DNA from 2 places in the Clostridiisalibacter paucivorans DSM 22131 genome. Region 1 is predicted to be linked to the other one. Evidence: a T-box and tRNA genes for the amino acid it is inferred to sense, from the RefSeq annotation. Region 1 holds a T-box; the other holds one or more tRNA genes.
What was found. A T-box is a leader RNA that pairs with one kind of tRNA and senses whether it is charged. The one in region 1 lies ahead of Q326_RS0115635 (valine--tRNA ligase), so its partner is inferred to be a tRNA-Val.
Positions count from the first base shown of each region.

Region 2: it encodes a tRNA-Val, which carries the amino acid that the T-box ahead of Q326_RS0115635 (valine--tRNA ligase) is inferred to sense. The anticodon was not compared.

Region 1 covers NZ_KK211077.1:10,782-27,623, forward strand. Annotated here, with positions in the region: gene Q326_RS17695 (N-acetylmuramoyl-L-alanine amidase family protein) at 1-56, opposite strand, end outside; gene Q326_RS0115610 (hypothetical protein) at 231-524, opposite strand; gene Q326_RS0115615 (stalk domain-containing protein) at 586-1,122, opposite strand; gene Q326_RS18090 (N-acetylmuramoyl-L-alanine amidase) at 1,401-2,909, shown strand; gene Q326_RS17705 (ABC transporter substrate-binding protein) at 3,216-3,971, opposite strand; gene pgsA (CDP-diacylglycerol--glycerol-3-phosphate 3-phosphatidyltransferase) at 4,118-4,651, shown strand; T-box leader at 4,702-4,932, shown strand; gene Q326_RS0115635 (valine--tRNA ligase) at 5,158-7,800, shown strand; gene Q326_RS0115640 (bifunctional folylpolyglutamate synthase/dihydrofolate synthase) at 7,939-9,231, shown strand; gene Q326_RS0115645 (YncE family protein) at 9,337-10,257, shown strand; gene Q326_RS0115650 (DUF4364 family protein) at 10,247-10,777, opposite strand; gene Q326_RS0115655 (alpha/beta-type small acid-soluble spore protein) at 10,901-11,104, opposite strand; gene Q326_RS17710 (polysaccharide deacetylase family protein) at 11,317-12,420, shown strand; gene pdaB (polysaccharide deacetylase family sporulation protein PdaB) at 12,541-13,311, shown strand; gene Q326_RS17715 (Mur ligase family protein) at 13,413-14,867, shown strand; gene Q326_RS0115675 (single-stranded DNA-binding protein) at 15,174-15,839, shown strand; gene Q326_RS19150 (hypothetical protein) at 15,936-16,067, shown strand; gene Q326_RS18615 (hypothetical protein) at 16,140-16,307, opposite strand; gene hpt (hypoxanthine phosphoribosyltransferase) at 16,628-16,842, shown strand, end outside.
Region 2 covers NZ_JHVL01000038.1:10,302-27,143, reverse strand. Annotated here, with positions in the region: gene Q326_RS18510 (sigma 54-interacting transcriptional regulator) at 1-930, opposite strand, end outside; gene Q326_RS18505 (CBS domain-containing protein) at 1,021-1,650, opposite strand; gene Q326_RS17975 (M23 family metallopeptidase) at 1,932-3,356, opposite strand; gene Q326_RS0110750 (DnaD domain-containing protein) at 3,715-4,797, shown strand; gene Q326_RS0110745 (ATP-binding protein) at 4,800-5,801, shown strand; tRNA gene Q326_RS0110740 (tRNA-Thr) at 5,862-5,938, opposite strand; tRNA gene Q326_RS0110735 (tRNA-Asp) at 6,279-6,355, opposite strand; tRNA gene Q326_RS0110730 (tRNA-Val) at 6,399-6,474, opposite strand; tRNA gene Q326_RS0110725 (tRNA-Glu) at 6,479-6,553, opposite strand; tRNA gene Q326_RS0110720 (tRNA-Lys) at 6,562-6,637, opposite strand; gene pepV (dipeptidase PepV) at 6,722-8,128, opposite strand; gene Q326_RS17970 (hypothetical protein) at 8,139-8,492, opposite strand; gene Q326_RS0110705 (PqqD family protein) at 8,502-8,846, opposite strand; gene Q326_RS0110700 (OPT family oligopeptide transporter) at 8,931-10,892, opposite strand; gene Q326_RS0110695 (adenylosuccinate synthase) at 11,114-12,400, opposite strand; gene Q326_RS17140 (GNAT family N-acetyltransferase) at 12,539-13,216, opposite strand; gene Q326_RS0110685 (FprA family A-type flavoprotein) at 13,447-14,646, opposite strand; gene dnaB (replicative DNA helicase) at 14,768-16,108, opposite strand; gene rplI (50S ribosomal protein L9) at 16,140-16,586, opposite strand; gene Q326_RS0110670 (DHH family phosphoesterase) at 16,588-16,842, opposite strand, start outside.

The DNA of each region.
Region 1 (16,842 bases):
CTCTTTCTTCTTCTTTCTCTTCTAATGGCCGTGAGACTTCTTCTAGAATGTATCATTTGACAAACTCCTTTTAATTAATTTTTAAATGGACATGTCTATATGCATAAATTGATTTATAATATGTGACAATCTATTATAAAAATCCACATTATATTCAATTATACTACATAAAATTATAGATACATAGTAATTTTTTACCATTAAATATTTGTTAAATATATTTATATATATTATTTAGATTTCAATAGGGAGTTTATGATTAATACATTGATTATAGAAATGATAACTAATCCTATACCAAACATAACGGTAAATCCAGCACCGACAGGATCTGGATATGACAATCCATAAGGTACAATAGTAGCTCCTACTATTAAAGCAATAACGATTATAGGTAGTATATTTTTCAAGAAGAAACTATTGACATCCTTTTTGTGAAAAAAATAGACTAATCCACTTGTTATGCCAATAGTACCAATTATATATAAAGCAACAATAGATATACCTTTCATTTGTGTAGTCATCTTTTACCTCCTTTATTGTGTAATTCTAAATTTAGTAATATTTATCATGTATCCTAAGATATTAGTTTTTTATATAATCTGATGCATCTTTATGTTCAGAAGAATTAATATGTTTTGAGTTATATATTTCAACAGCCTTTTTTATAGCATCAGTAGACATATGTGGAAGATATTCTTCAATGTATTTCCAGTTACCTGTTTTTTGTACAATATCTAAAGCTTTCATGTCCACTTCATTTTGATTACCAGTAGTTGAAATTGTATTATCATTAGTATATCCATTCATAGTTAAATGAACTGAATTATCTTCATTATTCCATTTCACATTAAATTGCATATACTCTAACATTTCCCTCATAGGGGCATATAATAGTATCTCAGAATCTTCATTTTTTTTAATGGCAACTAATGGATTTTCTAAAGATATTTCTTCTTCATAAAAGTACACTTTAGAGCTATTGAAGATTGCTGATTCTATTTTTTCCGATGGAGAGGCATAAGATACCTCTGAAGTTCTTGAAATCCCCCAGAATATTGATGACCCTACTGTGCCAATCAACAGTCCTAAAATTAAACTTTTAATATGAAATTTTGTCATTTGCATCAACTCCTATATTTTATAGACAAATTATATTAAATAGTTTAGGTCATGTCAATTTTTATCAATAGATTTATTTTATGACATAAAATATAGATGATAAATACATATAAATAGAATATATAACATTACACAAACGAAGGGTTTTACAACTATTTTACAAAAATCATACAACTTTACCATAGATATAAAGTATAATAGAAATGTAGAAAAAGATAGAATTTACGCTATAAATTTGCTATAGTGTATACATAGGATTATACAAATAGAGGTGCTATATGAAAATAAAAATAATTAGTGGAATTTTTTTTATTATTTTTCTAATGGGAATAGGTCAATCGGTTTTTGCAGATGGAGATTTTGATATAGGTGATACAGCAAAATGTAGTGCAGATGTGTTGAATATTAGAGATAAGCCATCAACTATGGCTAATCGTGTGGGAAAATTAAAAGAAGGAGAACGTGTTACTATAAAATCAGGGCCTATTTCTAAGGATGGATATCTCTGGTATGAAATAAACAGCGGATGGGTAGTAGGAAAATATTTAGAATTAGATGCAAAGCAATCACAATTTAAGTATGCTTTTGTTGATGTCGATTCTAAGTTGATGTTGAGAAGTAAGCCTAGTGTTCAAAGCAAGATTTTAAGTAGGTTAAATAATGGGACAAGGGTTCAAATTTTAGATGAAAGTGTTTTATCAAAATCTCATGATTGGATAAAGGTTAATGCTGAAGGAAGTATTGGATATGTGTCAAAAGAGTATTTAAAATTTGAAGGTCAGTTATCTCAGAGGAAAGAGTCTTTAGAAGAAAAAATACCTAATAATACTCAAAGTATATCTAAAGGTATAGTTGAAGTTAAGGATATTCAGTTTAAACCAAATAAAGATCGTATATCAGAGATTGAGATTATAACATCTAACAAGGCAAATTATGAAAAACATATCTTAGAACAAGCTGATAAGAGATTAAAACGTATTGTATTAGATTTAAAGGGAAGTGAAATTAAAGGTATTATTGACGAAGATTTTGATGGATATCCTGTTGATAAGATTTGGGTAGGCCCATTAAGTGGTAAAAAAGATGTGGTTAGGGTAGTTGTGACATTAAATCAAGATAAAGATTTTCACATTAATGAGCTAGAGGATAAATATGGGTTACAAATAAACTTTGAAAAAGACAAGAACAGTGGTAAAACTATTGTTGTGGATCCTGGACATGGTGGAGATAATAATAAACTTTATAATGGACGCATAGGTGACAGTGGCAGTATATCTCCTTTTACAAATACAAAGGAAAAGGATTTGGCATTAACTGTTTCATTAAAATTGAGGGAAGTACTAAAGAGTAGAGGCTATAATGTTGTAATGACTAGGGAAAAGGATGAATACATAGATCTGTATAAACGATCAGATATTGCCAATGCGGCCAATGCAGATGCATTTGTAAGTATACATTTTAATAGTACTGAGAATATTAGTAGTGCTACAGGGATTGAAACACTTTATTGTCCAAGTAACAAAAAGACTCAAACCAACCCAAAGGATCAATATGCCTTTGCGAAGATTATGCAGGATACATTGGCCAGTGGGGTAAATAGAAAGAATAGAGGACTGTTGAATAAACCGGGGTATGTTGTAGTAAGAGAACCTAATATGCCATCGGTATTAATGGAATTAGGATTTTTGACTAATAAAGAAGAGGAAAGATTAGTTAGGACAAAGGATTATCAAAATAGGGCTGTTAAAGCAATTGCAGATGGATTGGACAAATATTTTTCTCAATGACTTTTAGATTGATTTTATAAGGTAAGATAAAAAGCTGTAGGGAGGTGCCTTCCTACAGCTTTTTTAGTATGCCTATGACGGAAGCAGTTTTGTATTATGTTTTAAAATATAAAAAGTAAGAAAATGGTATAAAAAAGTTTGAAATTATAAAAAATGGGTAAAATATCTAGTAAGAAAATCAAATGAGAGTAAAAAATATAAAGAAATAATCATAACTAATTATAGATAACAGTATTGCTTTTATCGTCTACCTATCACCCCCTTAGGTAGGCGATAAATATATGTATAAATCTAAAATATGAGTTTTTACGAATAACAATTCATAGCTTTATATATAGCATTTGTAAAACCTTGAATTGCTTCTGGATTTTCATCCATGAATTTTTTTGTTGCGGAATAGCATGTATATGGAAGATAGCCTCCTTCCTTTCCTATTGATGCCAATATATGAGCCTTGCCTTCACGTTCAAGGGAAGATGCTACTGGTTCAAATAAAGTAACGTAGTCTCCTTCTCCGCCAGTGAAAGCGCCTGCCATAACGGCAAATTGTATATCTGTTCTGACAGTCAAATCTTTACCTGGTATTAGTCCATTTTTCTTAAGGACATACTCCAATGTCATTTCAGGCATGCCACCTTTTCTACCGCCTATTATAGTTTTTCCCTTCAGTTTATCAAAGGTGAAGTTTGGATCAGGTTCTCTACCTACTAAGAAGGAACCATCTTTTTGTGTTAATTGAGCAAAATTGATAGCATAATTTTCCCTTCCTTGGTTAAATACATATACAGATGCTTCTGGTCCCATAAACCCTATATCTGCTTGACCACTTAGTAGTGCAGTCATAGATTTATCGGCACCTTTACCATTGGTTAATTCTACATTTATACCTTCTTCTTCAAAGAATCCTTGAGTTATAGCTACATATTGAGGGGCATAGAATACAGAGTGGGTTACCTCAACTAATCTTATATTTGTCAATTTGTCATTTTCACATCCTGTAAAGAATATGCCCACAATAAGTAATATAGCTAAGACTATAGAAATAAGTTTTGTTTTATACATTGAAATCCCTCCGTAAAGTAGTTTTATAGTATTATATTCACGTCAAATAAAAGGGTTACTGATGATAAAATATAACTATTTTGTTATAATAATAATATATGTGAAAATTACATAGAATTGGCCTGAAAGGAGACCATATATCATAAATGAACATACCAAATACATTGACTATAATTAGATTCTTCCTTATACCTGTATTTTTATATGTATTTTATTCCAATATAGAGAACAATGTACTTTATGGCACATATATTTTTCTGTTGGCTGGAGTAACTGATATTTTAGATGGATATATAGCCAGAAAATATGATTTGATTACTAAATGGGGAATAATTCTAGATCCTTTGGCAGATAAACTTATGTTACTGGTAGTGTTGATAGGATTTACTAGTAAGGGATATTTACCTATTTTTGTAATATTAATTGTAGGAATAAAGGAGATATTAATGATAGCAGGAGGTATATTTTTATATTACTTTATGGACAAGACAGTAATACCTGCAAATAAGTTTGGGAAGATAGCCACTGTTAGTTTTTATGTAGCCATATTTTCTGTGGCACTTAAGATTAGTGATACAGTTAGTTTTATATCTGTAGGTATTGCTATTACGTTGACATTGATAGCATTTATTAATTATTTTATGGGATTTGAATCTATAAAAAACAATAGGGTTAAATAAGTTGACAAAGATAGCAAATAATATGTATAATGATAAATAATTAAATAATCCTATATGCTGAGAAAGAGAGGAGTAAATAAAATATCTTTAAGAGAGCAGGAGTCCATGGGCTGAGAGACCCTGTAGATAAATTTTATTGAAGGTAGCTCTGGAGCATTTAAGCTGAATATAGTAGTAGGCTTAAACGATTGAGATTCGTTAAATCTATTTGTGAGAGTTAAAGGTGTTAGTTTTACACCTTTAAAAGTAAGGTGGTACCGCGAGAGAACTTCGTCCTTATATTGGGATGGAGTTTATTTTTATTTTTGGGGAGTGATTGTCATTTATCAGTTTTCCTTAATATTATTTGCCATAGGTACTCTATTGTTAATAGGGGGAGATAAGCTATATAAAAAAGGTAAGATAACTACGTTAAAGCACTTGCTTATAGTTAAACTTTCAGGATTGTTTTTGTGCATAATAGCATTGTTGTTGATGATATATTTCAAATGATATGGAGGGATAAAATGGAAAAGAATTTATCAAAAAAATATAATCCAAAGGAATTTGAAACAAGACTATATAAATATTGGGAGGAAAATGGATATTTTAAAGCAGATGTAAATGAGGAAAAGACTCCTTTTACTATAATGATGCCTCCTCCAAATGTTACTGGAAATTTGCATATGGGTCATGCAATCAATCATACGATTCAAGATATACTTATTAGATGGAAGAGGATGCAAGGATTTGAAGCATTATGGCTTCCAGGAACAGATCATGCAAGTATATCTACTGAGGCCAAAGTTGTTGCCAGAATAAAAGAAGAGGGTCAGACTAAAGAGGATCTGGGAAGAGAAAAGTTTTTAGAGAAGGCATGGGAATGGACGGAAGAATATGGTGGTAATATAAGAAATCAACTTAGAAGACTAGGGGTTTCTTGTGACTGGACAAAGGAAAGATTTACATTAGATGAAGGTCTTAGCAATGCTGTTGAAGAGGTCTTTATAAGATTATATAAAAAAGGCCTTATATATAGGGGGGACAGGATTATAAACTGGTGTCCCAGTTGTGGTACTGCAATTTCTGATGCAGAAGTAGAACATCATGAGGAAGAAGGACATCTTTGGCATATAAAATATCCATTTAAAGATAGAGACGGATATGTAATAATAGCCACTACAAGACCAGAGACTATGTTGGGAGATATTGCTGTTGCTGTAAATCCAGAAGATGATAGGTATAAAGGTCTAATTGGAGAGAAGTTAATATTACCGTTGGTCAACAGGGAAATGGAAATAGTAGCAGATGATTATGTAGATATGGAATTTGGAACAGGGGCAGTAAAGATTACTCCAGCCCATGATCCTAATGACTTTGAGATAGGATTGAGGCATGATTTGGATATGATAAAAATCATGAACGATGATGCTACCATAGCTAATGGATATGGACCTTATTCTGGAATGGATAGGTATGAAGCAAGGAAGGCAGTAGTAAAGGATTTGAAAGAACAGGGGTATTTACTTGAAATAGAGGATCATGACCACAATGTTGGACATTGTGAAAGATGTGATACAACTATAGAGCCTATTATATCTAAACAATGGTTCGTAGATATGAAGCCACTGGCTAAACCTGCAATAAAGGCATATAAAGAAGGAAAGCTTAAATTTGTACCTGAGAGATTTGGAAAGATATATTTACATTGGCTTGAAAATATAAGGGACTGGTGTATATCAAGACAGCTTTGGTGGGGCCATAGATTACCAGTATATTATTGTGAAGATTGTGGAGAAATAATGGTATCTAAAACAGAAGTAAAGGAATGTAGCAAATGTGGAAGTGCCAATATATATCAAGATCCTGATACATTAGATACGTGGTTTTCATCTGCATTATGGCCTTTTTCTACCCTTGGATGGCCTGAAGAAACTGAGGAATTAAAGTATTTTTATCCGACAAATGTATTAGTAACAGGATATGATATCATATTCTTTTGGGTTATAAGAATGGTATTCTCTGCTATAGAACAGATGGATGTGATACCCTTTGATGATGTATTTATTACTGGTCTTGTAAGGGATTCACAAGGACGAAAGATGAGTAAATCCTTGGGAAATGGTATAGACCCATTGGAGATAATAGAGCAATATGGTTCTGATGCACTGAGATTTTCCCTTATAACAGGAAATACTCCAGGTAATGATATGAGATTTTACATTGAGAGGGTAGAGGCCAGTAGGAATTTTGCAAATAAATTATGGAATGCATCCAGATTTGTATTGATGAACTTTGAAAATAAAAATACTAGAAGTAAAAATATATCAGAATTATTAGAGGAAGAGGATAAGTGGATATTAGCAAGAGTTAATACTGTAACTAAGGAAGCTACTGAAAATCTTAATAAGTATGAACTAGGTATTGCTGCACAAAAGGTATATGATTTTACATGGAATGAATACTGTGATTGGTATATAGAGATGGTTAAACCTAGACTATATGGTGATGATTTAGAAAGTAAAGAAGTAGCTCAATGGGTTCTATTAGAAGTACTAAAAGATATATTAAGATTATTACATCCATTTATGCCTTTTATAACAGAAGAAATATGGCAGCATCTACCAGAGAACGATACAAGTCTTATTCTATCTGATTGGCCTATATATAAAGAAGAGCATAATTTTACTAATGCAGTTAAAAATATAGAATTTATAATGGAAGCAGTCAAGAGTATAAGAAATATTAGGGCGGAGGTAAATGCTGTACCATCTAAAAAGGCGAAGGTTATATTTGTTACAAATGAAGACGAGACAATGAAAGTATTAGAGAATGGTAAGCCATATTTTGTTAATCTAGCTTCTGCATCGGATATTGAGATAAGAAATGAAAAGAAAGATATAGGAGAAGACGCTATGTCAGCAGTAGTCTCAGGGTGTGAGATATTTATGCCTATGGATGATTTGGTTGATATAGAAAAGGAACTAGAAAGACTAAATAAAGAAAAGGCTAAACTAGAGGGAGAATTAAAAAGGGTAAATGGCAAATTATCCAATGAAGGATTTGTAAGCAAAGCCCCAGAAGCAGTAGTACAATCTGAAAGGAATAAAAAAATAAAATATCAAGAAATGCTAGAAAAGGTAATGGAGAGGTTAAATAGTCTAAAATAAAAAATATAAAAAAAGTCCGTAGTTCGTAGCCTGTAGTCCGTAGTACAATGAAGAAATCCCATGGATTTCATCCATTAACTACGAACTATTAACTACTAGCTACGAACTTTTTTATATTCAAAGATAAGGGGTGAATACATGGATTATATTGAGGCATTAAATTTTATTCATGGAACAAGGAAATTTGGAAGTAAATTGGGGCTGGAAAATATAAAGATGTTGTTAGATAAATTGGGTAACCCTCAAAAGGATTTAAAGTTTATACATGTTGCAGGGACTAATGGCAAAGGATCTACCGCAGCATTTATTAGTAATATGCTTATACAGGAAGGGTATAAAGTAGGTAAATTTACATCTCCTTATCTTGAAAGATTTAATGAAAGAATTGCCATAGGAGAAAAAGATATAGATAGCAATAGTTTGGCATATATTACAGATAGAGTGAAAGAAAAGGTAGAAGAGATGTTAGATGAAGGCTATAATCATCCCACGGAATTTGAGATAGTTACAGCAATAGGGTTTGAGTATTTTATTCAGGAGAAGGTTGATTTTGTTGTATTAGAAGTTGGACTGGGTGGGAGGTATGATTCTACTAATATTATAAAAAATCCATTGGCAGTAGTTATAACTCCAATTTCAATGGATCATATGGATATATTAGGCAATACATTAGAAAAGATAGCATATGAAAAGGCGGGAATTATAAAGCAAAATTCCCTAGTAATTTCATCCATGCAGGAAAAGCCAGCTAAGGAGACTATACAAGCCGTAGCCAATGAAGAAAACGGAGAGCTTATATTTCTATCTAAGGAAGATATAAAAATAAAGTCAGCCAATGAGCAAGGAAGTATATTTGACATAAAGTTTGGTGACTATGAATTCAGTGACTTAAAGATAAAATTATTGGGCAAACATCAGGTATATAATAGTGCGTTGGCAGTATTAGTATTAAATGAGTTGAAAAACAGAGGGATATTAGACATAAGTGAAGATAGTATGAAAAGAGGGCTAGAAAGTGCTATCTGGAAAGGTAGATTAGAGAAGTTGGGAGATAGGCCTAAATTTATAATAGATGGTGCCCATAATGAAAAAGGGGCTAAGGCGTTAATAGATACTATTAAAAATATATTTGAATATAAAAAGTTAATATTAGGTATTGGTATGTTAAGAGATAAAGATGTGGATTCAGTTGTATCGGGATTAGCTTCAATGGCAGATCAGATAGTTATTACTGAGCCGTTATCCCCTAGAAAATTAAAGTCTGAGGCATTGGCAGATATAATTAGGAATTATAATAGCAATATAATAATAGAAAAAGTGCCTAAAGATGCAGTCAATAAATCTTTAGAGATTGCCAATGAAGGTGATTTAATAATTTTTTCGGGGTCTCTTTATTTGATAGGAGAAATAAGACAATACTATATGGAATAAAGCCAATAATCACCCTTGAGTGTAATAATGCATAAACTGTTATATGTAGAACGTTTAAATGGATTACTTATATTAAGTAAAGAACAAAAATTCGGGGTGATTTAGTTGACAAAAAAAGACAGGATGTTATTGGTTGCAAATGCTGGCAGTGATTCACTTACACTAATAGATCCTATTTCTTTAAGTAGTGAAGAGATATCTTTAATTTTGGACAACGAAATTGAAGGATCTGTTGGTACCCATGAAATATTTCAATCGAGAAATAAGGCGAAGGTATATACAGTAAATGCTCATAATAATAGTGTTTATAGGGTCGATATAGAGGATAAAAAAATAGAAAATGTAGCATATGTAGGTAAAAGCCCAGCCCATATGGATGTGTATCAAAAATATATTTATGTAACCAATGAAGATTCAAATTCCATATCTGTTGTAGATGAAGAAAAATTTCGTTTAGTAGAAAACATACCCGCAGGGGAAAAACCCCATGGCATAAGAATAGATAAAATTAGAAAAAAGATGTATATTGCTAATAGTAATGAATGCAGTATTAGCATATTTGATCTAAATACTTTAAAAGAAAAGAAGATATATTTAAGTGAGAGTCCATACCATATATATTTGAGCTATAACAAGGTCTATGTACTTTCTTTTATGCAAGATAATCTTAAAAAGAGTTGTCTGACTTTTTTTGATAAAGGAACAATGACTGTTATAAAGAAAATATACTTAAATAGTATAGTAGTAGATATGGTACCATTGGACGATGATATAATATTTACCACTGATTTAGGAGACGGATACCTATATAAAATCAATCTTAGTAATAATGATACTGTAGATAAATATTATATAGGTGGAATGCCAAATAATATGATTTGGGATGAAGAAAATATATTATTTATAACAGATATTAAAAAAAATCAATTAATATTTTTTAATTATAAAACAAATGAGATAGAAGAAATAATAAAAACAGGGAAAGAACCTTCAGATATTATATTTTATAGAGTTACTATTCCTTAATGAGCATATCAAATATTTCTTTATAAATATACTGGGGATTTTCTTTCCAGTTTTTACATATAAGCTTTGCTTGTTTATTTGATACCACATTTAAAGATAGGCTAAATAATGTGATATTATTTTCTATGACTTTAAGATTAACTATATATTCAGAATCGTTTTTTTTATAATAATTACCCTTTATTTGGGTTTCTTTTATTTTTTCTATCTTTCTTTCTTTGTGTTTTTTGTCTATATTCGATTTGATACTAGCAGGTACTCTATCCAAGAAATAGTACAAGGTTTTTTTTCCTAAATCAGATAATTTGTAGTTTTCATTATCATCAACAGTAACTACATGTATAAAATTAGCATTAATTAATTCACTTAAATATTGTTGAACTAAAAAGTAATTAATATTACTATTTTCCAATATAAACTGAGTAAGTTCGGTATTGGTTATGGGAGGGTCTAATTTATCCAATATGTATAATAATATTAATTTATTTTGTGCTAATTCCTTTGGATTTTCAGTAAACATAAAAACTCACCTTCTTGAAAATTCTATTTTTATTATATATATAATTTTACTGTAAAAAGTATACATATAAAATTATAACATAAAAAAGAGAGAGTGGACATCCACTCTCTCTTTTTTATAAAGTTATTTACCAGCCATTTGTCTTTGAGCTGATTCAACTAACCTTTTAGTTATATATCCGCCAACATAACCATTTTGTCTTGAAGTAAGGGTACCTTTATCTATATTGTCATAATTAGAAAGGCCCAGTTCATTGGCAATTTCTGTTTTCATTTGGTTCAATGCTTGGCGAGCTTCTGGAACAACTATTTTATTAGTTCTTGCCATAATTAACCCTCCTATATTTTTTATACAACTTATTTAGTTGTAATATTAATTTAACCACATAAATATTAGTTTATGCTGGTAATAAAAAGGGCATAAAATATATAGTGGAATCATTACATATACTTTATAAATTAGGTATAATTTTATATTTTTTATAGATTTAAAATTATATATAATGTATTATAGGTATAGAATAGAAAGGGGAGTAATTTATGAAGAAAATATTTACAGCAATATTGTCTCTATTTATTGTATTAGGATTATTTGTAGGATGTGGTAACCAGAATACTGACACGACAGATGATTTAAAAGAGAAAGATCAGAATGAAGTGGAAGTAGTAAAAGAATTAGAGGAGGAAGAGATAGAAGAAGTTGAAGAAGAATCTAATCTCGAAGAAGATATAGATTTATCATTGAAGCCCAATGAAGCAGGAGAAATAATGGTTCTTATGTATCATGGAATAGGAGAAGAGGAATCAGAATGGGTAAGAAGTGTAGAAAATTTCAAAAAAGATTTACAGGTATTATATGATAAGGGATATAGACCTATAAGTTTACAGGATTTTGTAAACAACAATATAGATGTAGAGGCAGGGTTTACTCCTGTTGTAATTACATTTGATGATGGAAACAAAAATAACTTTAATATAATAGAAAAAGATGGTGAAAAAATTGTAGATCCAAACAGTGCAGTGAGAATAATGGAGGAATTTCATGAAAAACATCCTGATTTTCCATTAAAGGCAACATTCTTTATTTTTGGAACTAATCCATTCAGGCAAAAAGAATTGGTAGAATATAAGCTTAAATATTTAGTAGACAAGGGATTTGATATAGGAAATCATACAATGGCACATAATGATATGTCTTCTAAGGCCAATCAAGACCCTGATAAAATACAAGAATATATAGCTAAAGAAGTGGAATTTATAAATACCATACTGCCAGAATATGATGTAAATACCTATGCATTATGCAATGGAGGAAGGCCAAAGGATGAGCTGGAGAAGTATTTGGAACAAGGTGAATATAATGATGTAGAATACAAAAATATTGCTATATTAAATGTAGGGGCAAGGCCATCGGTATCTCCTATAGATAGAGATTTTAATCCATTGTCTATAAAAAGAGTAAGAGCCAGTGAGACAAATGTGGGTAATCTAGGGATGTATAGCTATATAGAAGGATTTGATAAAAATCCTGAAAAGAAATTTATTAGTGATGGAGATCCAGAAGTAGTTACTGTACCAAAGAAGTTTGAAGAAAAGGTAGACAAAGATAAAGTGGAAGATAAATATTTATATATATATGAATAAGTTATAGGAGTTATGAAATGATTCATTTCATAACTCCTATTTTTAATTATAAGAGTAATAAAAGACGATTATAAAGAATAAATTATATTAATATGGAGTAATAGTTGGGAGGTATAAAAATTGAGGATATTAATGTTTAAAAGATCTCTTATGAGGAAATTTTTAGTGGTTTTAGTTATAGTATCTATTTCTATAGTATGGCAAAAGACATCATTCATAAATAATATAGTTACTGTATTCAATCAAAGTAGAGAATTGCCGGTATATTGTGTAGATACTGATGAAAAAAAGATTGCAATAAGTTTTGATGCAGCTTGGGGAGATCAGTATACTGAAAAGATATTGGACATATTAGATGAGTACAATGTAAAAACAACCTTTTTTTTAGTAGAGTTTTGGGCAGACAAGTATCCAGAAATGGTCAAGAAGATCCATGTAAGGGGACATGAGATAGGGAATCACTCATCAAATCACCCCCATATGTCTAAATTATCAGAGGAACAAATAATAAAAGAGATAAAAGGTACTGAAAAAAAAGTAGAGAGTATAATAGGAGAAAAAACAGTTTTGTTTAGACCGCCTTTTGGAGATTATAATGATAGATTGATAAAGACATGTAGAGATATGGGATACCATGTAATACAATGGGATGTAGATTCATTAGATTGGAAAGAGATGGGCGTAAAACCTGTAGTAGATAGGGTTACAAGGAATGTAAAAAAGGGCTCTATAGTATTATTTCACAACAATGCAAAATATGTCCCTGAATATTTACCCATAGTATTAGAAAAATTAACCAATGAAGGATATAGTATAGTGCCAGTATCTCAGCTCATATATAAACAAGATTATTATATAGATAGCAGTGGACAACAAAAAAAGGCACAGTAAAACAAAGAGGTTTAATCCTCTTTTTTTTACATAAAAAATCGATATAAAACAAAACATAGTCATATGAAAGAGATTTAATATAAAACAAAAGGAGAGCCATTATGAAAGTACAGAACATAAAAATACAAGGAGTTACTGGGGACTCAAGAAAGGTTAAAGATGGCTATGCATTTGTTGCTATAAAAGGTCATAAACTAGATGGGAATGATTTTATACACGAGGCCATAGACAATGGTGCAGTAGTAGTATATACAGAAAAAGATATTAGTAGTCAATTAGCTAATAAATACAATGCGTGTAAGTTTATAAAGACCGAGAATGCTAGAAAAAAGTTGGCTGAATTATTAAATGAGTACTATGGTTTTCCATCAAAAGACATATTTTTAATAGGTGTAACAGGAACTAATGGAAAAACTACTACTACAAATATGATATACCATATCCTGGAATATAATGGATTTAAACCGGGACTAATAGGAACTACAGGAATAAAATATTTGAATATAAGGAAAATCACTTCTCTTACCACGCCAGGAGTAGAAGAGATATATGAATTATTAAATGAATTTAATTTATTTGGTATAAAACATGTGATTATAGAGGTATCATCTCATGGGCTTAAAGATTATAGAACCTATGGATTAGAATTTGATGTGGCTATTCATACAAATATAGATGAAGACCATATGGATTTTCATCAGGACTTTGAAGAGTATATAGAGTGTAAAAGACGACTTTTTCAGTGGTTACCATGTGACAAGATGGCAATTTTGAATTGTGATGATCATAATTTTATAAGATTAATTGAAGGAATGAATAACTTAAATATTTTTACATATGGACTAAATAAAAAGGCTACAGTTACTGCTTCAAGTCTAGTAATTGATGGAGGCATAGAATATAATATCTGTATTCAAAGGGGAATTAATACAGTAAACGGATTAGAATTGGAACCTCAAGAATATCCTATAAAAATGAAATTGTTAGGGAAACACAATGTCTATAATTCTTTGGCAGCTATATCGACAGCATTATATCTAGGAATCTCTATTGAAAAAATAGGTAGTTCATTATTGAGTTTTAAAGGAATAAAGAGAAGGCTAGAATTTTTTTGCAAAAAAAGATTTTTAGCTATAGATGATTTTTGCCATAATCCACTGGGGTACGAAAGTTTATTTGAGACAATACAAAATATAAATTGCAAAGAAATAATAATGATAAATGCCATTAGAGGAAATAGGGGCATTGATATAAACAAAAAAAATGCTGAAACTATAGCATGGTGGGCATCTATATTAAAAAATATAAAAATAATATTGACCCTCAGTAAAGATAATGTTAGCGATAAAGATATAGTGAATAAATTAGAATTGGAATCTTATACTGCGACATTTAATAGAGAAAATATAAGCTATGAAATATATGAAAACTTAGAAGATGCTATAAAGTCGGTTTTAGAATATATTTCTGAAGATGATTTACTACTGTTGACGGGATCGCAAGGGATGGATAAAGGACAAGAAATATTTTTTAAGTATAATCACAATTCTTTTTAATTAAAAAGAATTGTGATTATTAGATTAATGAGTCTGTATTTTTTAGAATTTATAGAAAATTTAAAATTTATTGAAGGGTTTTTATTTTTTTTGTTTAATTTCTAATATAGAAAATATTTTATTCATAAATTTTGAAATTGATGCTTAAATGATCCTTAATAAAAACCTTTGATAGATTGGGAGGTGAAAAAATATTATATCCTTAAGATAAAAAATCACAATTGTATTCATAATAAGGACTATTATTGAATAGATATAATTGTAGATTAAATAAAGCACATAAGAATAGAAAGGAAGTGGGTCTTTATGGTAGAAGAGGACTTGATGAGCACTAACTCTGTAAAACTAGTGGGAAAGATTGTTAGTGACTTGAAATTCAGTCATGAAATGTATGGTGAGGGATTCTATAACTTTACGCTAAAAGTGCCAAGATTAAGCCAGTATTCCGATGTTTTACCTGTTACTGTATCGGAAAGACTATTGGTAGATTTAAATTTAGATAGGGAATCTTATATTGTTATAGAAGGTCAATTGAGGTCTTATAATCGATATATTAAAGGGAATAATAAATTAATATTGACTATATTTGCAAGGGATATAGATATTCCTGATGCAGATGAACTAGATGATATAATAAAAAAACCCAATGAAATCTATTTAGATGGATTTATATGTAAAGAACCTGTATATAGGACTACACCATTTGGCAGAGAAATTACTGATCTCCTTATAGCAGTTAATAGACCCTATAATAAGTCAGATTATATTCCAGCTATAGCATGGGGAAGAAATGCAAAGTTTTGCGACAAATTAATAATTGGAGATCACATAAAACTTTGGGGTAGAATACAAAGTAGAGGATATCAAAAAAAACTATCTGATGGTTCTGTAATAAATAAAACAGCATATGAGGTATCTATATCTAAATTAGAATATATTAAAGATGACAATAATAGGGTAGAAGAAGAATAAGTATAAAAAAACAGGGTTATAAAATATATAGCCTTGTTTTTTTTATATATATAGTTATATCATATATGTAAGAATAAATATAAGAGGAGTGATATTATGTATTATGATGTATTTCTTATAGTTATTATACTAATAATACTTATAAGTGTTCAGTATACATTGAATAAAATATTAGTAGAGTTGAAGAAAATTAGAGGATTATTGTCTAATATAAAATATAAAGAATAGATTATAAGCTAAAGGGAAAATTTAATAAAAATACGGCAAGACTATTGCCGCTTTTTCAATATATAAAAGTAATTAACAACTCTTTTTTTGGATATCATCTAAGAATTTTTTCTTGAGTTTTGTGTGTTTAATGTAATCTTCTTCAGTTATAATTCCTTGGGATTTTAGTTTATCGAGACACTTAATAATTTCTATACATAAAACTTTTAGATCATCTGAATAAAAACTTGAGTTCTTCATATTTCAATCCTCCAATAACTAAATTCTGTTAAACACATTTAAATATAATATATAGATATTATATTATACAAATTTTATAATATGACAAAAATATGAAACAAATATATCTTAAAAATGATAATATATTCTATATTAGACAGAAAAGTAAAAAACTCCTTCAATAAATTTGAAAAAATTCAAAAAATATTAGAAATATTATGTTTTCTTTATAAAAAATCATTTTTATAAAGAAATATGTAATGATATTGACATTAATATAATTATAAAATAAAATATTTGACAAACAATATTGTTATATAATTTGTGAGGGGCTGAAATAGATGAATAAAAAGAAAAGTGTAGTTATATCTAAAGAAGAGATTAGGGAAAAGACGGTGGAAATAGGCAAAAAAATAACTAAAGAGTATAAAGATAAAGAATTATTAGTAGTTTCCCTTTTAAAGGGCAGTTTCATATTTACTGCAGATTTAGTTAGGGAGATAGATTTACCAATTAAGATTGAGTTTATGACCACATCCAGTTATGGTAGTGGAGA
Region 2 (16,842 bases), on a different contig from region 1:
TATTTCTAATGCCTTTTTTATTAATGATATTTCAAATTTTTCAACCGATTCATTTAAACCCAAGTCAGTAGTATATATTTTTTCTATACCATTTTCACTTGATACTTTATGCCTAATATGGCGAGGTATTAAATCACTAGTTATAACATCGTCTCTATTTAAAGCAACTATATGCTCTACAGTATTTTTTAATTCTCTGGCATTTCCATACCAATCATATTTAATTAACATATCTGCAACTTCACTATCTATTTTAGGTACTTGCCTCTTATTCTCTTTACATATATTTTTTAGAAAATATTTGAAAAGTAATATAATATCCTCTTTTCTATCTCTCAAAGGAGGAAGTTTTATCTCTATTACATTTATCCTATAGTATAAATCTTCTCTAAACTCCCCTTTTTCTACCATTTCTTGGAGATTTTTATTTGTAGCAGAAATAACTCTTAAATTTAATTTAATATTTTTCTCTCCACCAACTTTTTTAATCTCTTTATTTTGTAATACTCTTAAAAGTTTCGCTTGCATAAATAGTGGAAGGTCTCCGATTTCATCTAAAAAAATGGTACCATCATTAGATAATTCAAACAATCCCATCTTACCACCTTTTTTTGCTCCCGTAAAAGCTCCTTCTTCATATCCAAAAAATTCACTTTCAAACAACTCTGCAGGAATAGCGCTACAATTAACAGGAACAAAATAACCTTTTGCTCCACTATAATCGTGTATAGCCCTTGCAAAAACTTCCTTGCCGGTGCCACTTTCTCCAACAATCAATATCGATGCGTTAGTTCTTGCTACCTGTTTAGACATTTCTATTTTTTGTTGAATAATCTTACTTTTACCTATAACTCCTCCAAAAGAATATTTGTTAACCTCTCTTTGCAAAAACTCTACTGTATCATTTGCTTTCTGTAGCTCATCTTGCATTTTCTTTATTTCTGATATGTCCCTATCAGTACTTACAACTCCAATAAATTTATTATTAACATAAATAGGAGCTGCACTAATAATTATATGTCATCCATCTCTAGGTGTATGATATATATTTTTAACTGGTTTTCTAGTACTTAATAGTTTTACATCTATTGCGTTAGGAAAATAATCTTTTAAATACTTTCCTCGTATTTCTGAAGTACTAATACCATAGAGCTTTTCTGCATTATTATTCCATATAACTACTTTTCCTTCATCGTCAACAAAACATATTGCTTCATTAATATTATTTAATATATATTTTAATATGACATCAGTTTTTTCTATCCCCATATACAAATAATCTCTAATATGTTCCTGTCTTATAACCCCTATAAGCTTTTCATTCTCTATTACTGGTAATCTCCCTATATTTTTATATACCATAATATTCCTACAGTTTAATAATGAAACATCCGGATTAATGTGAATTATATCTTTCAAAATAAATTTTCTTATTTGTTTATAATTACTACTACTTTTACAAATATTATATAAATCTTTTAAAGTAATAATACCTACTAATTTATTTGAATTATTAATAACAAAAACTTCTCTCCCGATGTTTTTGATTAATATATTTGATACATCATCCATATTTATATTTTCTTTTACTATAATAAAATCTTTTGACATAACTTTCTTAGCAGGTATATCGTAAGACTGTGAGAACATGCAATCACCAACCTTTATATAAAATAATTATATTATTATCATCTATTCTACAACTTCTTACTAAACTCCTTCCTTCTTACTAAACATTTCCAAAAGTTGAAAAAGTTAAGTGAAATATATTAGAAGTTAAATTATTATATAATTCTGGTAGCGAAAATACATCAACAAATTCCTAATCAAAGAGAAATTCAATCTAACAATATACTCCCATATATTTTATTGTTTCTTTTAATAAGCAAAAAAATATAAAGACTTGACTTAATATTAAGTCAAGTCTCTTATTATCTATATTTTTTCCCTATATAACTCAAAGGATTTTTAGGTGTACCATATTTTCTAACTTCAAAATGTACGTGGGGACCTGTGCTCCTCCCAGTATTCCCAACAGCAGCTACGGTTTTATCTTTATAGACTTTTTCACCTTTCTTTACATATATCTTACTACAATGTGCATACCTTGTAATAAATCCCCCACCATGGTCTATCTCAACCATATAGCCATATGCACCTCTCCAACCTGCAAAGGTAACCGTACCACCATCGGCAGCTTTAATTGGTGTACCCGTTCTGGAAGCCAAATCAACCCCTTCATGGAATTTACCCCATCTAGATCCAAATCTTGATGTCAGCTTACCACGAGTAGGAGACATAAAAACTCCCGTTCCCTTTACAGCAGGTATAGCTTTGGTTCCCTTTAGTACTATCTGAGCTACAGGTTGACTCTTTATAGTCTCAGAAATAACCTCTCTAGCAACCTCTATACCATTTTGTTTTTTCACTTTAGCTAATACTTCTCTCTCACCGTATTTACCTGCTCTTTTTATTCTAGTTTCATCCTTATATAAGTAATTTACATCTTCATATTTGACTTCATATTCTATTTTTTCTGTTAAGGTTTTTTCTTCTACAGTAGCAACTGTAAGATATGGTTTAGGTACTATTAGGTTAAGTTTATCTCCAGGCTGTATCAACTCCGAATCCTTATTTAAATTTGCAGCTATTAAATCATCTACCGTTATATTATATTTATGAGCTATAGACCAGAAACTTTCCCCTTTTTTTACCTCATGAATTTTTTCTTCATCGGTCCCTCTCTGCAGTATAGCTAACACTTTATCATGTTCTTTTATCTGTGACACAGGAACTTTTTCCTTTACTATCTTTACGTCCTCTACTATCTTAACCTCTTCTACTTTTCCATTCTTTTTCTTCACTAACTCTATGTAAGGTTCCTTTATCTTATTTAATATCTCATTAGCCATATCTTTAGATTTTACTGTACCTATATCTTTTCCATTCACTTGTAACGAGTATCCCCACACTTCAAACTTGAGCTGAGATTTTAATTTATTTTCTAATATGTACTGAGACATTACTTCTTCATCACTGGCATGTATTGGTTCATATACAATATCTTCGCCCAACACTATGTCCAAATTATAGTCTTTGGTAAGCCGTTCTTCCATAGAATTTACTAATTCTTCAACCTCTCCTTTAGTTCTAACAATTCCTATCTCTTTATCTCCCAATGCTACCCTAAAGGCTCTAGTACTTACCTCATATTTATATATTGTCTTGGCCGAAGCACCTAAAACTATTCCTAATATCAAAGTAATTATCAATTGTTTTCTAATATTTTTATCTTTAAGTCTAGTTATTATCTTATTAATAAATTTGTTTTCAAAATGCAAACTTACATTGTCCATCCTTTAACTCCTCTCTTGTGTTTTAATTCACACTTATGTGTAATTAAGAGATTTATTTTTTGTTTTCCCGTTTAATGTCAGTAATATTCGGGTAATAATATTGTAATCAGACTGTAATATAAAACTACTTTTACATTATATCATATTTAATCAATCTTACAACAGTCTTTTTATATTTTATTCCAAATGTGACTATTTTATAATATTTATGTTCAAATTTCTACATAATCAAGTTAGATTCTCAAAGAATTTAGCTTTTTTTATTTTTTATTATCTTTCAACCTATTGAGCGATTACATCATATTTATAATGTTTTATGATATAATAATTTTAAATACGTTATACAGAGGGTGATTTTATGGCTTTTAATATGGAAATAACAGATATAGATTTGGGTGATACTTCCATAGAAAATATATTTATAAATGATTTTATGCCGATGGCTGATGGTACATATGTTAAAGTATATCTTTTAGGATATAGATATGCCAATGATGTGGAATTAAAAGATAAAGTAACCAATGAAACCATAGCTAAACAACTAGATATTCCTCTAATAGATGTACTTAATGCATGGGACTTTTGGGAAGATAAAAAGATTATAAAGAAAAATATAAATAACAATAAAGATAAATATAATTATTCTGTAGAATTCGTAAATTTAAAGCAATTATATATAAACAATGTTATAAAACCTTCTATGAATAATGAAAATTCTGTGGTCAATTCTAACAGCGGATATACTTGTTCTTCAGAGGATTTAATCGAAGCTAAGTCCTCTTCATCATATAATAAAATGTTTGAAGAAATAACATATATAATTAGAAGACCTTTAGATCCAAATGAATGTAAAAAAATTATTGAATGGACTATTAACTACAATATGAGTCCTGACGTAATTATAGGTGCCTATAAATATGCAAATGAAAAGAAAAATAAAAGAAATATATTCTATATTCAAGGCATAATAAAAAATTGGTTTGATGAGGGCATCACTACAATAGAGGCCATGGAACAATATTTTGCCAATAAAGATATTGATTATTTAAAGTACAATAAAATACTAAACTCTATTGGTCTTAAAGGTCTAACTAATTCTCAGAAAAAAATAATTGATAAATGGTTTAATGATTGGAATTTCAGTCTAGATATGATATTAAGGGCCTGTGATGAAACTATTAAAATCAGAGAACCCAATTTAAAATATGTAGATGGCATATTAGAAAATTGGTACAAAGAAGGTATTAAGACCTTAGAGGATGTTGAAAACAGAAATATTATAACGCAAAATACTACTACAAAAAATTCCAATACAAAGAAATTTAACTCACGTAATACAATTAAAACTAAATTTCATAACTTTGAACAACGAACTTCTAAATATTCTGCTAAAGAGTTAGAAGATATGGTAAGATGGAAGTTTAAAAAGGCAGGGGATTAATTATGAAAAAGGAAATTATAAATGTAATACTTAAAGATTATGAAAAAAAACGAGACAAGGCGATTCATGAACAAAAAATTAAGCAAACAAAAATCTATAAAAAAATTCCAAGAATAAAAGAAATTGATGACACTATCTCTAGAACTGGACTTTTGATATCTAAGACCATATTGAACAATCCTGATTCGTATGAAGAAAAGGTATATGAGATAAAAAATATTATGGAAGAACTAAAAAAAGAAAAGGCAATACTGTTAACAGAAAATAATATACCCATGGAATACCTAGATATTAAATACTCATGTGATAAATGTCAAGATACTGGTTTTTTGAAAAATGGCAATAAATGTAGTTGTTTTAAACAGGAATTAATAAATCGTGCATACAAAATGTCTAATATATCTAGAGTCTTAGAAAGGGAAAACTTTAAAACCTTTGATATAAATCTATTCTCTGAAAATCCCTTCGAAGGAGAAGATATAAGTCCAAGGGAAAATATGTTACAAATCCTAAGTATATCAGAAGAATTTGTATTTCAATTTGATGATAAACACACTGAAAATTTATTTTTTTATGGTACAACTGGATTGGGAAAGACATTTATGTGTAACTGTATAGCAAAGGGGCTTCTGGATAGGGGAAAAATAGTAATATATCAAACTGCTTTTAAAATGATGGATATTATTCGAAGTCATAAATTTGAAAATAACATTAATAGTAAAAGTGACGACACAGAGTATAATCTATTATTTGATTCAGATCTATTGATTATTGACGATCTAGGAACAGAGAATCCTACATCATTTACAAATAGTGAAATATTCAATATAGTCAATTCAAGACTTATAGACAATAAAAAAACTGTTATATCTACAAATTTATCTCCAAAAGAGATGGCAGAAATATATACCGATAGGATTTTTTCTAGAATATTTAATAATTTCAGGGCATTAAGATTCTATGGAAAAGATTTAAGATGGGAAAATAAAGATATGGACATTTAGTCTATATCTTTTTTTAAATAAAAAAAGACCAGAGAGCCTTTCGCGTCTCCGACCTTTTTTTGGAGCTGGTGAGAGGACTTGAACCCCCAACCTACTGATTACAAGTCAGTTGCTCTACCAATTGAGCTACACCCAGCATGATTATTTACTTTGTACTATTTAATTACTTTTCGTCAACTCTTCATTGTACCGTACTAAGCGATTCACACCAAATCATAATGAAGATTTGGGTTCTCTGCTTATACCAATTGAGCTACACCAGCATGATTATTTAGTTCTTAGTTCTCAGTTCTTAGCTCTTAGTTCTTAGTTCTTAGTAAATAATATAGAAATCTATAGGATTTCTTCTATGGGCTACTTGCTACGAACTACGAACTTTTCTACTAAACTTGTCCTATTGATAAAAGAATTAAGAAAATCCGTAGGTTTTCATCTAAGGATTACTAACTACGAACCATATACTACTAAGTATAACTTTGGCGACCTGGAAGGGACTCGAACCCTCGACCTCCAGCGTGACAGGCTGGCATTCTAACCAACTGAACTACCAGGCCAATTTTTTTTATTTTAATCTAACTACTTACTATTACCTTATTATGGTGGGCGCGACAGGGCTCGAACCTGTGACCCCCTGCTTGTAAGGCAGGTGCTCTCCCAGCTGAGCTACGCGCCCATAATGGTGACCCTACCGGGACTCGAACCCGGGTTACCGCCGTGAAAGGGCGGTGTCTTAACCGCTTGACCATAGGGCCGAAAAAAATGGTGACCCATCGGCGACTCGAACGCCGGACACCCTGATTAAAAGTCAGGTGCTCTGCCAACTGAGCTAATGGGTCACTTATTGCTCACATTTATATATATTACAGTATAAACAACCTATTGTCAAGAATTTTGTCTAAAAAAATCTATTTTTTTAAAATTTATTTGCTAAGCTCATATAATGCCTTTGTATATATCTGTGCATTCTTTATTAAATCATCTATAGACATATATTCATCCTTTTGATGAGCTACATCTTCATTCCCTGGAAATGCTGGTCCAAAGGCAACTGCATTGTCCATAGCTCTAGCATATGTGCCACCACCTATAGTTATAGCATCACTTTCTTCATCCCCTGTTATCTCTCTATATACTTTCATAAGTTTTTGAACTAAAATATCATCTTTAGGTATATATATAGGAGATTGATGACTTTTTTCTACTAATTTTATATTGCTATCTTCTAATGATTTTTTTATACCATCATATACATCCTTTGAATCAATCTCTATTGGATATCTTATATTCACTGATATCTTAACACTATCCTTTGCTGCATTTATTTTTCCTACATTGAACACTAGCTTTCCTGATATATCATCCTCAAATCCACACCCTATAGATTGGCCATAATACTCCATTCCTATCTTTTCATTATAGTCTTTAATAAAATTAGCCCAATCTCCATTTATTTTATTTAACTGTCCAAGAAAACTTAATAATATGGATATGGCGTTCTTTCCTAATTGAGGCATACTGCCATGGGCTGATACTCCCTTACTTAATATAGTTACTGATTGCCCTATTTCATCTTCTGTTAACTCCATTTGATGACCAGTCTTTTCAACAAAAGTATTAAACTTTTCCACTACTTCTTTCTTTCCATATTCTGATACCTTTATTTTAGCCTTAGCAGCATCAGGCACCATATTAGGGGCATTGCCTCCTATAATGTCTTCTATAATTATATCTCCATTAGATTCATTTTCCAATTTCTTCACTATATCAAATATTAATATGCCCTTTTCTCCATGTATTACTGGATATTCAGCATCTGGAGTAAATGCCATATCAGGAACTCCTATTTTATCTATGTAATATTTTATACCTCCCCAACCAGTTTCTTCATTGGTACCAAAGATTATTCTAATTTTTTTAGATAAAGAAACTCCTGAATCTTTCAATGCCTTCAATGCGTATATAGCTGCAATTGCAGGTCCTTTATCATCTACTATCCCTCTACCATATATTTTGCCATCATGAATTTCTCCCCCATAGGGTGGATATGTCCAGCCTTCACCTTCTGGCACAACATCTAAATGCACCAATACACCTACTGTCTCATTGCCTTGCCCATATCCAGTATGTCCAGCATATCCATCTACATTTAAAGTTTTTAATCCCAGTGTTTCAGACAACTCTAATACATACTCTAATGCCCTATATGGTCCCTCTCCAAAGGGCATACCTTTTTTAGGTTCTTCTTCAACACTCTTTATCTTTATCAATTCTTGGGTTTTACATATTATATCTTCTTTATAATTGTCAACATAAGTATTTAAATTCATAAAATCCCTCCTATTCTTTTTCTAAAAAAACATATTTATTTGGTCTTTCAGTATAATCTACTTTAATAATGCCATCATCTATTAACTTTTTTAATACATTTTTAGTCAATGCTTTTGAATCTTTCACAACTAAGCTCTTCCTAGTACCAAATTCCGAGACCTTTATGCCTGACAATATCTGTACAATCTCTTTTTTAGTCATCCCTCCTTTATTTTTTAGCGCTTTTATAATTTTTTCTTCAGCCTTTTTGTTCAGTTTATTCATTAGTACTACGGGCATCCTTTGTTCTTTTACATATCCCCATGAATATAAGATCATTGTAGCCAATGCAAAAAATATAATTCCAATAATATATTTAAACATATATCTTTATTACTCCTTTAAATCAATAAAATTATTATTCTTTAATATCTTTATATATGTTATTAATCTATCCCTTACAGGTTCTGCTTTTTCTCCAAACTCATTTTCTATATTTATTGTTATTTCATGTACATTTTTTTCTCCATCGATATTCTCCCATACAAAGCTACCTAATTCATCCAAATCTATTATTGTTTTCTCTGGTGTTTTAAAAAACTTTCTGACTATCTTATCAAGTAAAGAGTCCCTCAAAATTATTAATTGAACATTTCCATCATCTCTTTTATCCCACTGCATGCCTTCCTTTTTTATCGGTATAAATTCTAAAAAATTTTTTCCTTTTCCCTTTCCCATAATCAAACTCCTCATTTTATATATATAAAATTTAAGGAGAATAATTAATTATTCTCCTTAAATTATTATATCATAATGTCAATGTTATTTATTTTCGGCCTTTGCTCCAAATGAACTCTTAACCAATGTCAATACCAGTAGTATGAACACCAACAGTGCTCCATATTTGCCCAATGCACCGTTGCCTACTGCTATTCTATCTCCAAGAGATATTATTACCTCTTTGCCTTCAACAAATTTTGTTCCTGTTGGTATTATAGCTAATATAGCTAGAAGTACACCTATTAAGCCTTCGCCTGCAATTAATCCAGATGAATATAGAATGCCTCCATCTATCTTATGCTTAATCTCCTGTCCTTTTTCTTTGGATTTATCCAATATTCCTCTTAATATACCTCCAACCATTATAGGAGTACTCAAATGTATAGGAAGATATAGACCTACAGCAAATGGCAATACAGGGATGCCTAAAAGTTCCACTACAAGACCAATGCCGACTCCAGTAAATACTAGTACCCATGGAAGATTACCTCCCATAACTCCTTCTATAACTAATTTCATAAGATTAGCTTGAGGAGCTGGTAATTCTGATGATCCAAATCCCCATGCACTATTTAATAATACTAAAACCCCACCTATTACTAGTCCAGAAATTACAGCACCTATAAGTTCTCCGTATTGTTGCTTTCTAGGCGTAGCACCTACCAAAAATCCTGTCTTCAAATCCTGAGAAGTATCTCCAGCCATTGCTGCAACTATACAAATAACTCCTCCCACAGACAGTGCTCCTATCATTCCTTCAGAACCATCGAACCCTATAGCCTTAAATATTATAGATGTAAACAATAATGTGGCAATAGTCATACCTGATACAGGGTTTGATGAACTACCTACAAGACCTACTAGTCTCGATGAAACAGTAGCAAAGAAAAATCCAAATATAGCTATAAGTATTGCTCCCATTAATCCCACTGGAATAAGAGGAGTAAACATCATTATTAATACCAATACCAATACTCCCAATAAAACAAATGTCATAGACATGTCTTGGTCTGTTCTTATATTTTCTCCACCTTCAAAACCTGCCTTCAATCCTCCCATGGCAGCTGCAAAAGTTTTAACTATAAGAGGTAGAGATTTTATAAGACTTATTATACCTCCAAACGCTACAGCTCCAGCACCTATATATCTAAGATAACTATCCCATATCTTACTGGGACCCATCTGACTTAAAGGTATTGATGCTGGATATATAGCCTCTGTTACAAATGTACCTAAATGAGTCATTAATGGTATTATAACAATCCAGCCTAGTACAGCCCCTCCTAGCATATATGCCGATATCTGAGGTCCAATTATAAATCCTACACCTAGTAAGGCTGGCAATATATCTCCACCGATAACTGCACCTTTATAGCCTTTAATATTCCATTCTATACTGCTGGGAAATAATTTAACACCATCTGATATAAATTTATATAATGCCCCTATTCCTAGTCCTTTAAACACAGTTGCTGCCTTGGAACCTCCTACTTCCCCTGCTAAAAGAACTTCAGCACAAGCTGTTCCTTCAGGATATGGCAGTACTCCGTGTTCATTTACTATCAACGCTTTTCTCAAAGGTACCATAAATAATACTCCCAATATTCCTCCAATTAATGCTACAGCCATAATTCTCATATAGCTTGGTTCTGCAAATCCTAATTCTTTAGACCATATAAATAAAGCTGGTAAAGTAAATATAGCTCCTGCTGCTAGAGATTCTCCAGCTGAACCAATAGTTTGAACGATATTATTTTCAAGAATAGATTCTTTTTTTAATAATCCTCTTATAATTCCCATTGAAATTACTGCGGCTGGTATTGAAGCACTTATGGTCATACCTACCCTCAATCCTAAATAAGCATTAGCAGCACCAAAAACTACAGCCATGAGTATACCAATAATTATAGAAGTTATAGTAAACTCTGGCATAATCTTGTCTGCAGGTATATACGGTACAAACTCCTGCTCTGCATTGACCTTACTTGATTTTGAATCGGCCATTTCATCTTCCTCCTTTACACATTTTTTAAATTTAATAAATTTTGTGAAAATATACCTTTGTATACTTTCACGTATATAGATTTTTTCATAAAAACCCACTTTTTGTCAAATATATATCCCCATTATTACAAAAACTTAATTGTCCCCTATTTTTTCTAATAATTATGAATAATTACAAATTATAATTTTATAAATAAAAAAAGATGCCTATAAAAGACATCTTATAATATATCTCTCCTAATCATCGTTTCCGATCTTTTAGGACCTATAGAAACAATATCCACGTTTACTCCACTTAATTCTTCTATCCTCTGTATATATTTCTTTGCATTTTCTGGTAATTGATCAAAAGAAGTAACTCCCAATATCTCTTCTTCTGACCAGCCATCTAGTTCTTCATATACGGGGCTGCATTTGCCTAATGTTGTTAAACTAGCAGGAAAATCTCTTATTATTTCTCCATTCAATTCATATCCAGTACATATCTTTAGTTTGTCAAATCCAGCTAAAGTATCCAATTTAGTAATAGCTAAAGAAGTCAATCCATTTAGCCTTGAAGCATATTTTAGCATAACTCCATCTAGCCATCCACATCTTCTGGGTCTACCAGTAGTAGTACCGAACTCAAATCCCTTTTCTCTAATCAAATCTCCTGTTTCATCCAATAGTTCTGTAGGAAAAGGACCTTCTCCTACCCTTGTAGTATATGCCTTAACTACTCCTAATGCTCCTTTTAATTGAAATGGACTAATCCCTGTACCTACAGGTACACCACCTGAAATAGGATGTGATGAAGTAAGATAAGGATATGTTCCAAAATCAATATCTAAAAGTGTACCTTGTGCACCTTCAAATAACACTTTTTTCCCTTGTTCTATGCTCTCGTTTATAAGAACCGATGTATCAACAATATATTTTTTTATTTGTCTTCCATAAGATATATATTCTTTTATAATTTCTTCTTCATTTAACACTTCTTCTTGATAAACCTTTTGTATTATTTCATTTTTGAGTCTTATATTTCGCCTTAATCTTTCTTCAAATTCTTCTTCATAAAACAAATCACATAGTCTAATACCTATTCTTTCAACTTTATCTTTATAACAAGGACCTATGCCTTTAGTAGTAGTCCCTATTTTATCTTTTCCTCTCTTTTTTTCTTCCAATTGATCTATCCTTATATGATATGGAAGAATCATATGGGCTCTATCACTAATCCTTAAATTATCTGTAGATACACCTAATTCGTTTAAGTATTTAATTTCTTCTAAAAGAGCTTTAGGATTTACCACAACTCCATTTCCTATAATAGACAATTTATCTTTATAAAATATACCTGAAGGAATTAAATGTAATTTATACTTATTATCTCCTACTTCAACAGTGTGACCTGCATTGTCACCACCTTGATATCTTACTACTAAATCCGCCTCTTCTGCTAAATAGTCTGTTATTTTTCCTTTACCTTCGTCGCCCCATTGAGCCCCTAAAACCACAAGAGTAGACATAGAGACATCTCCTTTACTTTTTATTTTAAAATTAGTTTTAATTTTCATTTTGAACAATACTAATAGTATCAAACATCAAGATTCGTGTCAATAAAAAAGCGAATGTTACTATACAAAAATATAATAACATTCGCTTTTCTATTGATGTAATTTGAAAGTTATCCACAGTTTAGTCTTTAATTTTAAAGGTTTTATGAAACTTATCAACATATCCACAATGTTATGCACAAATGTTCCCTTATTCTGTGTGGATATTTCCATTTCATAGTATATACAATACAATATTCCATCTTTTCTTATAAAGGATTCCCTTATATTTTCTAATTTATTACTAAATACATCTAATTTTTGATTTTCATATTTATCAATATACTGACCTATCTTTCTAAACCCACATTTTTCATAACATCTTATAGCCCGTTTGTTAAATTTTGCAACTTGCAAATCCATACTATTCATTTTCAACACTTCAAAATAATAGTCTAGAAACAATCTTATAGCTTCAGTGCCATAACCTCTATTTAAGCAATTGGGGTCCAATACTATACCTAATGTACTATGCTTTCTTATTTTTTTTATATCTCTTATGGTTAAAAATCCCACTATATCATTTTTTTTATTATATATACCAAAGCTCTCTTTGTTACTTTTTTTGGTCTTAAGCTTAAACCATTCCTTTGCCTGTCTTTGATCAAGTGAAGGAAAATTATAATCATAAAACAACGGATCAAAATGTTTTCCCCACATAGTCATACCATATACATCTTCAATTTTTAAATTATCCACATATATGTTTTTTCCCATTGCGACAACCATAAAATGCCTCCAAAAATAAATTATATTATAAGTATATAATATGTTTATTTCTTGGTCTATACTACAAAATTAATTATTAAATTTAATTTTACTATAAAAAAAGTTAGTAGTTCGTAATTAACAGCTAGTAGTCGATGGATGAAATCTTATGGATTTCATCATTAAACTACTAACCACTAACTAATATCTACTAACTAACATCTACTAACTTTTTTCACAAGAAATATAATCTATTTTTCCATAAGTTTCTTGCCAAATTCCCTGCCAAATTCTTTACACTTTTCAAAAGTATCCTCATAGGGAACAAATGTTACCTTTAATCCCTTCATAGGAACTTTTAATTTATGATTTTTTAAATTGTTCTCTATTATCTCTACTCCTTCTCCACTCCAACCATAAGAACCAAATGCAGCTGAAAGTTTGCCTCTGTTGGTTATAGGGTTAAGTATGGCAAATAACTTATAAATAGGTAATAATATATTTTGGTTTATAGTAGGTGAACCCACAATTAAAGCCGTACTCTTTTCTACCTTCTCTTCTAAATCAAATATATCCATCATTTCTATATCTGATACCTCTACCTCTACATCTTCATACTCTTTTATGCCCTCTGCTATTTTTTCTGCCATCTTGCCAGTATTTCCATATGCCGATACATAAGGGATAAATACCCTATGCTTTTTCTCTATTTTATTTGGTTGGGATAATTCCTTTGACCATTCTACATACTTCTTCCAATTGCTTCTGAGTATAGGTCCATGTCCTGGACAAATAACATCTATATCTAATCCCTCTATTTTATCTATAGCTTGTAGCATATATTTGCTAAAGGGTTTAAGTATTACATCAAAATAATATTTAAACGCATCATCAAAATTATCTACTAAATCATCAAACATCCTTTCATCGCAAAAATGACATCCAAATGAATCACAACTAAACAATGTCTTATCTTCTTCTAGATAAGTATACATTGAATCAGGCCAATGTAAAAACGGAGCTGATATAAATTTCAATGTTTTATTTCCTAAATCCAGTGTATCTCCATCCTTAACTATTATAGATTCAAAGTCAATATCTACTATATGCTTTAAAAAATTAATTGCAGACTTCGACCCTACAACTTTAGCATTTGGAGCCAATCTTAGAAGATGTCTTAAATTTCCTGAATGGTCTGGCTCAGTATGGTTAAGAATTATATAATCAATCTCTTCAGGATTTACTACCGTTTTAACTTTTTCAAGATATTCTGTTTTATATTTTTCCTTTGAAGTTTCTATTATAGCCTTTTTATCGGCATCAATAAAATAAGAATTATATGTTGTTCCATATTTTGTCTCCATCACTACATCAAAGGTTACTAAACTTGGATCTAAAATACCTATCCACTTTACAGTTTCATTAATATCAAGTACTTTTTTATTGTCCATATTTATCCTCCTTCTACAAAATTATATATCAACAAGTCAATTTGTTATAAACCTAACAAATATATCTGCTATAATATTCTCAATCCTTATATTTAATACCCAAAAAACTTAAACATAATCATTACTCCCTAAATCTTTCTATACTTAAGAATTTAGTAAACTGCCCCATCCATACTAATTCTACTGTCCCTGTAGGTCCGTTTCTTTGTTTAGTTATTATTACCTCTCCTATATTCTTTTTATCACTGTCTGGATGATAATATTCATCTCTATACAACATAAGTACCACATCGGCATCCTGTTCTATTGCTCCCGATTCTCTTAAATCTGACATTATTGGTCTATGGTCAGCCCTAAGTTCTGGTGCCCTAGACAACTGAGACAGTGCCATCACAGGACAGTCCATTTCTCTAGCAAGTCCTTTTAGACCTCTAGATATAGAAGATATCTCTTGTTGCCTATTTTCTCCTCTGCTATCAGAATTCATAAGCTGCAAATAATCTATAAGTACTAAATCTAGACCATGTTCTATCTTTAATCTTCTACATTTAGCCCTCATCTCATTTAAAGTTATTCCTGGAGTATCATCTATAAATATGTTGGCTTGTGAAAGGGGACCCATAGACCTTATCAATTTTGGCCATTCATCTTCAGATAAGTCTCCATTTCTTATCTTTTGAATTTCCACATGAGATTCTGCACTAAGCATACGATGTACCAACTGTTCTTTAGACATCTCTAAACTAAATATCCCAACAGATGCTCCCTGCTTCAACGCAGTATTCTGTGCTATATTTAATGCAAATGCTGTCTTACCCATAGAGGGTCTAGCAGCCACTAATATCAAGTCTGATTGTTGTAATCCTGATGTTTTATTATCTAAATCTATAAAACCAGTTGGAAGTCCTGTATATCCACCTTCGCTTTCATATAATTCTTCTATTCTATTAAAACTATCTAATAAGACAGTTTTTATAGGAGCAAATCCATCGTGGCTCTTTTTTTGAGTTATATCAAATATTTTTTTCTCTGCAAAATCAATTACTAGATTTATATCCTTACTATCACTATAACCCTCTGAAATTATCTCATTAGACGCCTTGATAAGCCTTCTCAATATAGATTTCTCTTCCACTATTTCAGAATATTGTTTTATATTAGCAGTAGTATATACACTATCAGAAAGATTAGCTAAATATATAGTTCCACCAACAGATTCCAAGGTGTCTCTTTTTTTCAACTCTTCAGATAATGTAATCAAGTCCACTGGTTCATTTTTATTATATAAAGACAATATACAGCTATATATCTCCCTATGGGCTTCACTATAAAAATCATCAGCATCTAATATTTCCGATGCAGTAACTATTGCCTCTCTGTCTAAAATCATAGAACCTAAAACCGATTGCTCCGCCTCTAAACTTTGGGGTGGAACCTTGCCTATGTCCAGATTCCCTTCCATTATTGTTACCTCCATATCTAAATACTTTTAATTATTGCTCCATAACATGTACTTTTAGCTTAGCACTCACTTGAGGATATACCTTTACCTCTACTATAGTAACCCCTAAAGTCTTTATATTATTATCTAGTACAATCTTTCTTTTATCTATTTTTATTTTATGTTGCTTCTTCAATGCATCTGCTATGTCCTTTGTAGTTATGGACCCAAACAGCTTTCCATTTTCTCCTGCTTTACTCTTTATTTTAACTTCTTTTTCAGAAATCTTTTTAGATAATTCCTTAGCCTTTTTTAACTGTTCCTGTTCTTTTATCTTTTTAGCAGTTTTTTGTTCCTTTAGAACTTTTATGTTTCCATCTGTAGCCTCTTTAGCTAAACCTTTGGGCAATAAATAATTTCTTGCATATCCATCTTTAGCCTTTACTACATCTCCTTTTTTTCCAAGTCCTTTTACATCTTTTATTAAAATAACCTTCATTCTAATCATCACCTTCCTCTAAATATTCTTTTATGACTTCTTCAACCATTTCTACTGCCTTACAGATTTCTATATCTTTTAGCTGAGCTCCTGCTACAGTTAGATGTCCACCACCACCTAATTTTTCCATTATAACTTGTACATTTATATCCCCCAAAGATCTGCCACTTATATGGACTATACCATCATACATAGTCAATACAAAGGATGCAGTTATTCCACTTATATTAAGCAAATCATCTGCAGACTGAGCAGC